Regions from separate parts of the Telluria sp. ZT3P25 genome, predicted to be linked through region 2. Evidence: predicted binding sites of a transcription regulator. Region 2 holds the regulator's gene; each other region holds the start of a gene.
What was found. Region 2 encodes HrcA, which represses chaperone genes, less so after heat shock. Its sites were predicted from a motif close to TTAGCACTCNNNNNNNNNGAGTGCTAA; they were not measured.
Positions count from the first base shown of each region.

Region 1: groES (co-chaperone GroES) is a predicted target of HrcA. The motif match lies at 1,060-1,086, and genes of this name have one in related genera.
Region 3: rpoH (RNA polymerase sigma factor RpoH) is a predicted target of HrcA. The motif match lies at 1,862-1,888, and genes of this name have one in related genera.

Region 1 is NZ_JCASIJ010000001.1:3,499,895-3,503,169, forward strand. Features, by position in the region: RNA gene ssrS (6S RNA) at 1-142, opposite strand, end outside; gene AC56LY_RS15575 (cell division protein ZapA) at 189-500, opposite strand; gene AC56LY_RS15580 (hypothetical protein) at 497-811, opposite strand; gene groES (co-chaperone GroES) at 1,176-1,466, shown strand; gene groL (chaperonin GroEL) at 1,505-3,151, shown strand; gene AC56LY_RS15595 (PEP-CTERM sorting domain-containing protein) at 3,273-3,275, opposite strand, start outside.
Region 2 is NZ_JCASIJ010000001.1:4,076,139-4,079,413, reverse strand. Features, by position in the region: gene AC56LY_RS18090 (HAD family hydrolase) at 1-641, shown strand, start outside; gene hrcA (heat-inducible transcriptional repressor HrcA) at 733-1,749, shown strand; gene fur (ferric iron uptake transcriptional regulator) at 1,840-2,271, opposite strand; gene AC56LY_RS18075 (outer membrane protein assembly factor BamE) at 2,347-2,958, shown strand; gene dapB (4-hydroxy-tetrahydrodipicolinate reductase) at 2,967-3,275, shown strand, end outside.
Region 3 is NZ_JCASIJ010000001.1:236,230-239,504, forward strand. Features, by position in the region: gene yghU (glutathione-dependent disulfide-bond oxidoreductase) at 1-565, opposite strand, end outside; gene rpoH (RNA polymerase sigma factor RpoH) at 836-1,726, opposite strand; gene ftsX (permease-like cell division protein FtsX) at 2,325-3,245, opposite strand; gene AC56LY_RS01140 (cell division ATP-binding protein FtsE) at 3,242-3,275, opposite strand, start outside.

The DNA of each region.
Region 1 (3,275 bases), 580 kb from region 2:
ACAACGGTTCAAGGCGGTCACGGTCAGATCAATTTCGGGTTCGTCGGACTAGCGACGCTCACACCCATCGAACTTGTTCCACGACCTATGCGTAAGAATGGTTCAAGGAATATATGGCAAATCTCGAACACCGCAGGGTAGAAAGGAGTTTACTCCTTTGTCCGGCCCTGTCAAACGGATTCGGCCTTTCAGGCCAGATTTTCCTGGTCAGCCAAAACCCGGTCCAGCACCATGTGCATCGACTCGAGTTTTTGCTTGACCTCGAGAATCGACATGTCCGACAGCGGCCCTTGCGGTGATTTCACCGACAGGAATTCAGCGGCCACGCTCAGCGCCGCCATCACGGCGATGCGGTCCGTGCCCTTGACCTTGCCCGAATCGCGCAGCTGGCACATCTTGTTGTCGAGATAACTCACTGCTTCGCGCAGCGTGCGCTGTTCGCCGTCGCGGCAGGACAGACGGTACGACTGGCCCATGATATGTACGTCGAGATAGATCATGCTGTCCCCTCACGATGGGCGTGGGCAAGATGCGGCGGGACCGGCGCACTGGCATCGCGCGGTGCGTCTGAGGCAAGCGCGTCTGCGGCAGGTTCGTCTGCAGCGTCCGACGCGTCTGGCGGCTTGGGCAGCTCGTCAAGCAACGCTTCGACGCGACGCTGCGCTTCGATCAGGCGCTCCTTGAACGCCAGATTTTCGGCGCTGAGCAGCGTATTGGCCTGGCGCAGCAGGTAATTCTCGGCGCGCAACGACTGGGTCAGTTGCGCAAGCCGGTCGATTTTTTCTGGGAGGTCTTGGAATTCGGAAATCATCCGACACTATAGGATCGAGTTGCTTTTTCCGTCAACCGGTTCAAATTGCTGTGCGGCAGTAGTAGCGCACTGGCGTGCGGCGCCGATGTGGCTGGCGGTGTACGCTGCCGGCCTCCTGTCTTGCTGTCAACAGCGGATAAGGCGCTGCAAACATGGTGCGAATGCCAATGTCATCATTGCGCTATATCACATGTATAAAATGATTTCGCCATCATGCGCCTTGAAATGACAGGGTATCGTCCCTATAATTAGCACTCGTTAGCTGAGAGTGCTAACAACTCTTTGCAGACCGGCGCAGCATCATCAAATTGCTGCGGCGGCGTCAAAAACGCCAGTTAAACCATTGAATATTAAGGAGTTTTGCATGAACCTTCGCCCTCTGCACGATCGCGTAATCGTGAAGCGTCTCGACCAGGAAACCAAAACTGCGTCCGGCCTGATCATCCCTGATGCCGCGGCAGAGAAGCCGGACCAAGGCGAAGTTCTCGCCGTTGGTAACGGTAAAGTGCAAGATAACGGCCAGCTCCGCCCTCTGGAAGTGAAAGTCGGCGATCGCGTGCTGTTCTCCAAGTATGGCGCTCAGACCGTCAAGATCGATGGCCAGGAACTGCTGGTGCTGCGCGAAGAAGAAATTCTCGCGATCGTCGCACTGTAATTTCTGACCCCACTCACGAACATTCGGAGAAATAACAAATGGCAGCTAAAGAAGTAGTATTCGGCGACGCAGCGCGCGCCAAGATGGTCGAAGGCGTCAACATCCTCGCCAATGCAGTCAAAGTCACCCTGGGCCCGAAAGGCCGTAACGTCGTGCTCGAGCGCTCGTTCGGTGCGCCGACCGTCACCAAGGATGGTGTCTCGGTCGCCAAAGAAATCGAACTGAAAGACAAGCTGCAGAACATGGGCGCGCAGATGGTCAAGGAAGTTGCTTCCAAGACCAGCGACAACGCCGGTGACGGCACCACCACCGCGACCGTGCTGGCACAAGCCATCGTTCGCGAAGGCATGAAGTTCGTTGCCGCCGGCATGAACCCGATGGACCTGAAGCGCGGCATCGACAAGGCAGTTGCTGCCACCGTCGAAGAACTGCGCAAGATCGCCAAGCCAACCACCACCACCAAAGAGATCGCACAAGTCGGCGCCATTTCGGCCAACTCGGAAACCTCGATCGGTGAGCGCATCGCTGAAGCGATGGAAAAAGTGGGCAAGGAAGGCGTCATCACCGTGGAAGACGGCAAGTCGCTGAACGACGAGCTGGACATCGTGGAAGGCATGCAGTTCGACCGCGGCTACCTGTCGCCGTACTTCATCAACAACCCGGACAAGCAAGTCGCTGTGCACGAAAACCCATTCGTCCTGTTGTGCGACAAGAAAATCTCGAACATCCGTGACCTGCTGCCGGTACTGGAACAAGTCGCGAAAGCTGGCCGTCCACTGGTCATCGTCGCTGAAGACATCGACGGCGAAGCGCTGGCGACCCTGGTCGTCAACAACATCCGCGGCATCCTGAAGACCGTCGCTGTCAAGGCCCCAGGCTTTGGCGACCGTCGCAAGGCCATGCTGGAAGACATCGCTGTCCTGACCGGCGGCCAGGTCATCGCTGAAGAAGTCGGCCTGACGCTCGAAAAGGTCACGCTCGAAGAGCTGGGCCAGGCCAAGCGCATCGAAGTCGGCAAGGAAAACACCATCATCATCGACGGCGCCGGCCAGGCTGAATCGATCGAAGGCCGCGTCAAGATGATCCGCGCCCAGATCGAAGAAGCGACCTCGGATTACGACCGCGAAAAACTGCAAGAGCGCGTGGCCAAGCTGGCCGGCGGCGTTGCCGTGATCCGCGTCGGTGCAGCTACCGAAGTCGAGATGAAAGAAAAGAAAGCACGCGTTGAAGATGCACTGCACGCTACCCGCGCTGCCGTGGAAGAAGGCATCGTTGCCGGCGGCGGCGTGGCCCTGCTGCGCGCTCGTGCCAACATCACCGTCAAGGGCGACAACCCTGACCAGGACGCTGGTATCAAGATCGTCCTGCGCGCAATGGAAGAGCCACTGCGCATGATCGTCCAGAACGCCGGCGAAGAGCCATCGGTCGTCGTTGCAGCAGTGTTGGCCGGCACCGGCAACTACGGCTACAACGCAGCCAACGGCACCTACGGCGACATGGTCGAAATGGGCGTGCTGGATCCAGCCAAGGTCACCCGTTCGGCACTGCAGAATGCAGCGTCGATCGCCGGCCTGATGCTGACGACCGATTGCATGGTGTCGGAACTGTCGGAAGACAAGCCAGCCGGCGGCATGGGTGGTATGGGCGGCATGGGCGGTATGGGTGGTATGGACGGCATGATGTAATTGCCGGGGCGGTCCGGGCGAAGCGCGCTGCATGCTTCGCCCAGGTCACCCACGATAAAAAACCCGCGAGGTTCACACCTCGCGGGTTTTTTGTTGCCTGCGCTTCGTGCGTTCGTGCGCCTCA
Region 2 (3,275 bases):
CGCGCGTGGCCGACCGGTTCACGATCGACAGTCTGCGCCAGGCACGCCTGGAATTGCTGGCACGCCAGCCCGAGTACGGGATCGACCTGAGCGCGCTGCGCCACGCCGGCCTGGTCGCCGCGTTCGAGGAGGTCGGGGAGGATGTGGCCCGGGTGGAGGAGGCCATGGTCCTTTTCATCGCCGCCCGCAATGCCGTAACGCTGTATGACGACGTGGCGCCAGGTCTCGCGCGGCTCCGGCAGCGCGCGCTGCTGGGCTCAGTCACCAATGGCGTGGCCGATCTGGCCATGATCGGCCTGGCGGACCAGTTCCAGGCATCGGTGGCGGCGCGCGACTTTGGCGCCGCCAAGCCGGATCCGGGAATTTTCCTGGCCGGCTGCGCAGCGCTGGGTGTGCTGCCGGCCGACACCCTGTATGTGGGCGACGACCTGCTGCTCGATGTCCAGGGCGCCCAGCAGGCAGGCTTGCGCGCTGCCTGGATGAACCGCAGCGGCAAGATCAACGAGCTGGCTGATCAGGTACGGCCGGATGTCGAGGTAGACAGCATCGATGCGCTGCTCGACTGGCTGGATGCCGGGCATGAGCCGGCACAGGAGCCACCGCACGAGTTGCCACACGGATCCGCGCCGATGGGCGTATAACACTGGGACGGACCGCAACCCTTGCGCTGCCGTGCCGCGCCCCAATTTAATTCTCATCCCAGCACCACAGAAAAAGACCTCTCCCGGAACCATGCAACTCGATCACCGTGCCCAAACCCTGCTCAAAGCGCTTGTCGAACGCTATATCGCCGACGGCCAGCCGGTCGGCTCGCGCGCGTTGTCCAAGCTGTCGGGCCTGGAATTGTCGCCCGCGACGATCCGCAACATCATGGCCGACCTCGAGGACATGGGCTTCGTCGCCAGTCCCCACACCTCGGCCGGCCGGATTCCGACGCCGCGCGGCTACCGCGTGTTTGTCGATACCCTGCTGACCGTCAAGCAGCTCGATGAAACGACGGTTGGCGCCGAACGCATGCGCCTGCCGCTGCAGCATCCGCAAAAACTGATCGCCAACGCGGCCCAGATGCTGTCATCGCTGTCGCATTTTGCCGGTGTGGTGCAAAGCCCGCGCCGCGAATCGGTGTTCCAGCAGATCGAATTCTTGCGCCTGTCCGAAAAGCGCATCCTGCTCGTGATCGTCGATCCCCGTGGTGATGTGCAGAACCGCCTGCTGCTGACCGATGTCGACTACACGCCGGCGCAATTGTCGCAGTCGGCCAATTACCTGAACCAGAACTTTGCCGGCCAATCGTTCGACGGCGTGCGCCAACGCCTCAGTGGCGAGCTGCGCCAGCTGAGCGACGACATGGGACGCCTGATGCATGCCGCCGTCGAGGCTGGCAGCGAGGCCATGGCCGAGAGCGACGACGTGGTCATTTCCGGCGAGCGCAACCTGCTGTCGGTGACCGACCTGTCATCCAATATGAGTTCGCTGCGCCAGATGTTCGAGATGTTCGAGCAAAAGACCGGCCTGATGCAATTGCTCGACATGTCGAGCAAGGCCGGTGGCGTGCAGATCTTCATTGGCGGCGAATCGAATCTGGTGCCGATGGACGAGATGAGTGTGGTCACCGCGCCATACGCCGTCGATGGCCGCATCGTCGGCACCCTCGGTGTCATCGGCCCCACGCGGATGGCCTACGAGCGGGTGATTCCCATCGTCGACATCACTGCCAAGCTGCTGTCGAACGCGCTTAGTCAGCCTTAACGGTTTTTTACTTTTGCCAGACGCAAAAAGGGCGCACGGGTAAATCCGGTGCGCCCTTTTTATTGACCAGCCTTGTCGGCTGCAAATGACTCAGCTTGCCTTGCGCGCCGCCTGGCACTGCGGACAACTGCCGTAGATCGCCAGCGCATGGTCGACGATCGTGTAGCCGTGGGTTTCGGCGATCATCTTCTGGCGCTGCTCGATTTCGTCGTCGTAGAATTCTTCGACCCGGCCGCAGGTGACGCAGACGAGGTGATCGTGGTGCGAGCCGGCATTGAGTTCGTAGATGGCCTTGCCGGTTTCGAAGTGGTTACGGTTGAGCAGGCCAGCCTGCTCGAATTGCGTCAGGACGCGGTAGACGGTAGCCAGGCCGACGTCCATGTTTTCAGCCAACAGAATCTTGTAGACATCTTCGGCAGTCAGGTGACGCACGGCGCTGTTCTGGAAGATTTCCAGGATTTTCAGGCGCGGGAGCGTGGCCTTCAGGCCGCTTGCCTTCAGGTCGGTCGGGTTGTTACTCATGTTTGTTACTCGCATATTGGCGGAGTGCTTTATGATATAGCGTTTTGAAAGCTCCCGCTCGATTTGAGGTTACCTATGCGCGTCAAACAAGCCGTATCCCATCGATTTTCCGCCAAGGCGGTGCTGGCGGCAGGTCTCGTCTGCACGCTGACGCTGTCCGGCTGCGCATCCTGGCGCAACCAGACCCGTCCGGCGCCACCGGTGGCAACGGACTCGGCAGCCACCGCGGCCGACGCCGACAAATCGGCCGCCATCGCCAATGCCGGCGCGCAGACCGTGCAGGCCTCGCGCCTGCAAAAGTTCCTGTGGATCTTCTCGCCTTACCGTCCGGACATCCAGCAAGGCAACTTCGTTTCGCAAGAGATGCTGAACCAGCTGAAAGCCGGCCAGACGCGCGATCAGGTGCGTTTCCTGCTCGGTTCGCCTCTGCTGCTCGATGCCTTCCACGCCGACCGCTGGGACTACCCGTTCTACCTGGCCCGTGGCAATGGCGAACTGACCACCAGCCGCGTGACCGTGTTCTTCAAGGATGACGTGGTCGAGCGCTTCGAAGGCGGCAACCTGCCAAGCGAGCGCGACTACATCGACCGTATCGCCGGCCCCGCCAAGGTGCCGAGCAAGAAAGAAAAGCCGGAAAGCCGTCCGGTCGCACCGATCACGGTGACCGCCCCGGCAACCCAGCAGTAAGGATTGTCATGACGATGTTGAATATCGCCGTAGCCGGCGCCAGCGGCCGCATGGGCCGCATGCTGATCGAAGCCATCCAGTACGCACCCGACGCCCGCCTGGCCGGCGCCCTCGACATGCCCGGTTCGCCGTTCATCGGCCAGGATGCCGGCGCCTTCGGGGGCTTTCTCACTGGCGTAATGATCGAAGACAGCATCAGGCACGGCCTGCACAATGCCGACGTGCTGATCGACTTCACCCGCCCCGAAGGCACGCTGGCGCACCTCGCGTACTGCGCCGCCAACGGCAAGCAGATGGTGATCGGCACCACCGGTTTC
Region 3 (3,275 bases), 3.8 Mb from region 2:
CGAGCTGGCGCTTGGTTTCCATCGCGTAGCGGTCGATCGGGTATTGCAGCTTTTCCGGCGCATAGGCGTAGAAGTGGCCGAAGCCGCCACCCATGAAGGGCGCCGAGCCCATCTGCCAGAACAGCCAGTTCATCGTCTCGGTGCGCGCCACGCCGTCCTTCGGCAGGAACGCGCCGAATTTTTCGGCCAGATACACGAGGATCGCGCCGGATTCGAATACGCGCACCGGCTCCGCGCCGCTGCGGTCGACCAGGGCCGGGATCTTCGAGTTCGGGTTGGCGTCGACGAAGCCGCTCGAGAACTGCATGCCTTCGTTAATGCGGATCAGCCAGGCATCGTACTCGGCACCCGCATGGCCGGCGGCCAGCAGTTCTTCGAGCATGATCGAGACCTTCACGCCATTGGGCGTGGCCAGTGAATACAGCTGCAGTGGGTGTTCACCCACTGGCAGTGCCGCCTCGTGGGTCGATCCGGCGACCGGGCGATTGATACTGGCAAAAGCGCCGCCCGGGGTGGCGGGCGGGGTCCAGACGGCTGGTGGAACATACGGCGTTGAATCAGGCATGGCTTTTCCTTGAGCTGACGTGTCAGAAGAACCATTCTAGCCAATGGACGGCAAACGTGTTGGCGGCTGCTTTAATGGGCCGGGCCCACGACGCTGTGCATTCGTTCAAGGCGCGTGACGATCCAACGCTGACGCGGAAAAAACCGGTGGGTTCGAACGCGTGGACGGGAACCCGTCCACCCTACAGCTGAACCACAGGGCTGGTGTTGAAGAGAACGAAGCCGAAAAAAAACCCCGCCGAGGCGGGGTTTTGCAGAGAGCAGGGCGGCTTTAAACGAATGCCGTCAGCGTCCCCTTCATTTTCTTCAGTGCAGCCGATTCGATCTGGCGAATTCGCTCAGCCGACACGCTGAATTCTTCGGCCAGCGTGTGCAGCGTTGCACCCGAACCGTCGTCGTTGGCCAGCCAGCGCGCTTCGATGATGCGGCGCGAACGCGGGTCCAGCTTGCCAAGTGCCGATTCCAGGCCTTCAGACTGCAGGCGCGTGACTTGCTGCGCTTCGATGACCTTGGTCGGCTCTTGCTGTTCCGACGACAGGTAGGCGATCGGTGAAAACTTGTCGTCTTCGTCGTCGGTTGGCGACTCGAGCGCGATATCGCGGCCCGACAGACGGGTTTCCATCTCGATCACTTCTTCGCGCTTGACGCCCAGCAGCTTCGCCAGATCGTCGACCTGACCTGGCGACATCGCATCCAGACCGGTCTTGTTACTGCGCAGGTTGAAGAACAGCTTGCGCTGCGCCTTCGTCGTCGCGACTTTGACCAGGCGCCAGTTCTTGAGAATGTACTCATGCATCTCGGCCTTGATCCAGTGCATCGCGTACGACACCAGGCGCACGCCCTGGTTCGGGTCGAAACGCTTGACTGCTTTCATCAGGCCGATATTGCCTTCCTGGATCAGGTCGGCGTGCGGCAGGCCGTAGCCCAGATAGCCACGCGCGATCGACACCACCAGGCGCAGGTGCGACAACACCATTTTTTGCGCTGCGTCGAGATCGTTATCGTCGCGCAGCCGCTTTGCCAGCGACATCTCTTCTTCGTGCGTCAACATCGGCAGGCGGTTCACCGCCGAGATGTACGCATCGATATTGCCGAGATTGCCGGTGAAACCTAGTCCCAGAGCACGATTGCCGGTCGGGACCAATGCGGATTGTGCGGACATGTTTATTTCCCTTTTAATAATCTTGCTGCATCCTGACGGGCCTCGGCCTCATGCCGGTGACGCCATCGCGAAGCGCATGTTGCTTCGTCTTGTACGGATACTTTTACTTGAAATTCGATTGCCTTGGACCATATATTAGCACTCTCCCAAAGAGAGTGCCAGAACGTGGCCAGAACTTAAGACTGTCCAAAGTATTGCTTATAGGAATTAATTCCGCAAGCAATCCACTCTAGAACAGCGTTTGGGTATTCGTTTGATCCAGCTCAAAATCAGGCTTACATTCGAGCTGATAAACAGTGGAAGTCGCGTACAGGTTCAGACTACGGCGCACGAGACAAGCTCTCTGTTGAATAGCGCACGTACAACTGGGGAGGCCTGTAGGAGTTCGACGCAAGACAGCGTAGGGAAGTTCGAAGTGACCGTAGGAGTATCAGCGCACTGCGGCGCATTCCGACAGCCAGGTAATAAGGGAGGCAGCGCAACGGTCGCCTCGCCCTGCACTGGAAATGGTGCCACTTCGGGTGTTTTCAATACCCTTAGACCATCTTTTTTATCCAGCAATATTGTAGGAGTGCCGCTGCCGGCACTCCCTGGCCCATCAGCGTGCCCGCGCCAGGTGACGCCGTACTGACAGCAGCGCGCCGATCAAGCCCAGTCCGGCACTGACGGCCAGCAAACCGGCAATGGCCAGCCCGCCCAGTGGTGCCAGCTGGAATTGCGAGCCGTACAGCCGCGCAAACTCGGCGATGGCGCCGTTCAGCGGATGCAACGCCAGCATGACGACGCCCAGCGCCACGCCGCCAGCGCACAGGCCGAGCAGCGCGCCGGTATAAAAGAACGGGCGGTGAATGAAGTCATTGGTCGCGCCGAGCAATTGTGAGACGGAGATTTCTTCTTTCTGCGTCAGCACCTGCAGGCGGATGGTATTGAACACCACCGCGATCACGACAATGCCCAGCGTGCCGGCCAGCAGCAAGAGGGCCAGGCGCAGGATGCCGAGCAGGGCGGCCAGGCGCTTGACCCAGGCCGAGTCGACCTGCACCGTCTCGACGCCCGGCAGGGCGCGCAGGCGCTCGGTGATGGCGTCGACCTGCGCGGCAGCACCGGCGCTGGCAAAGCCGTCCAGCTTCATCACGTAACTGTCCGGCAGCGGATTTTCGCCCAGTGTCTCCAGCACGCCGCCCAGGCTGCTGCGTTCCTTGAGCGACTCCAGCGCTTCTTCACGCGGCACGAACGTAACCTCGCCCTTGCCCTGCGCAACGATCTGGCGAATCTGCGGCAGCAATGCCTGCGCATCGGGGCGGCTGACATTCTCGCGCATGAACAGGCTGATCTCGGGGTCGACCGATAACTGCTCGGACAGTGGCCGTACATTATCGAGCAAGGTCAGGCCCGCGAACGGCAGCGTCAGCGCGAGCGCGACGACGAGCACGTTGAACAGGAAGCTGCCGGGCGACTTGCGCACGGTCGACAGCGCAGCCACGAGGGCGAAACGGTGCTGGCGCAACCACGGGCTCATGCTGCACCTCCGACCAGCTGGCCATTTTCC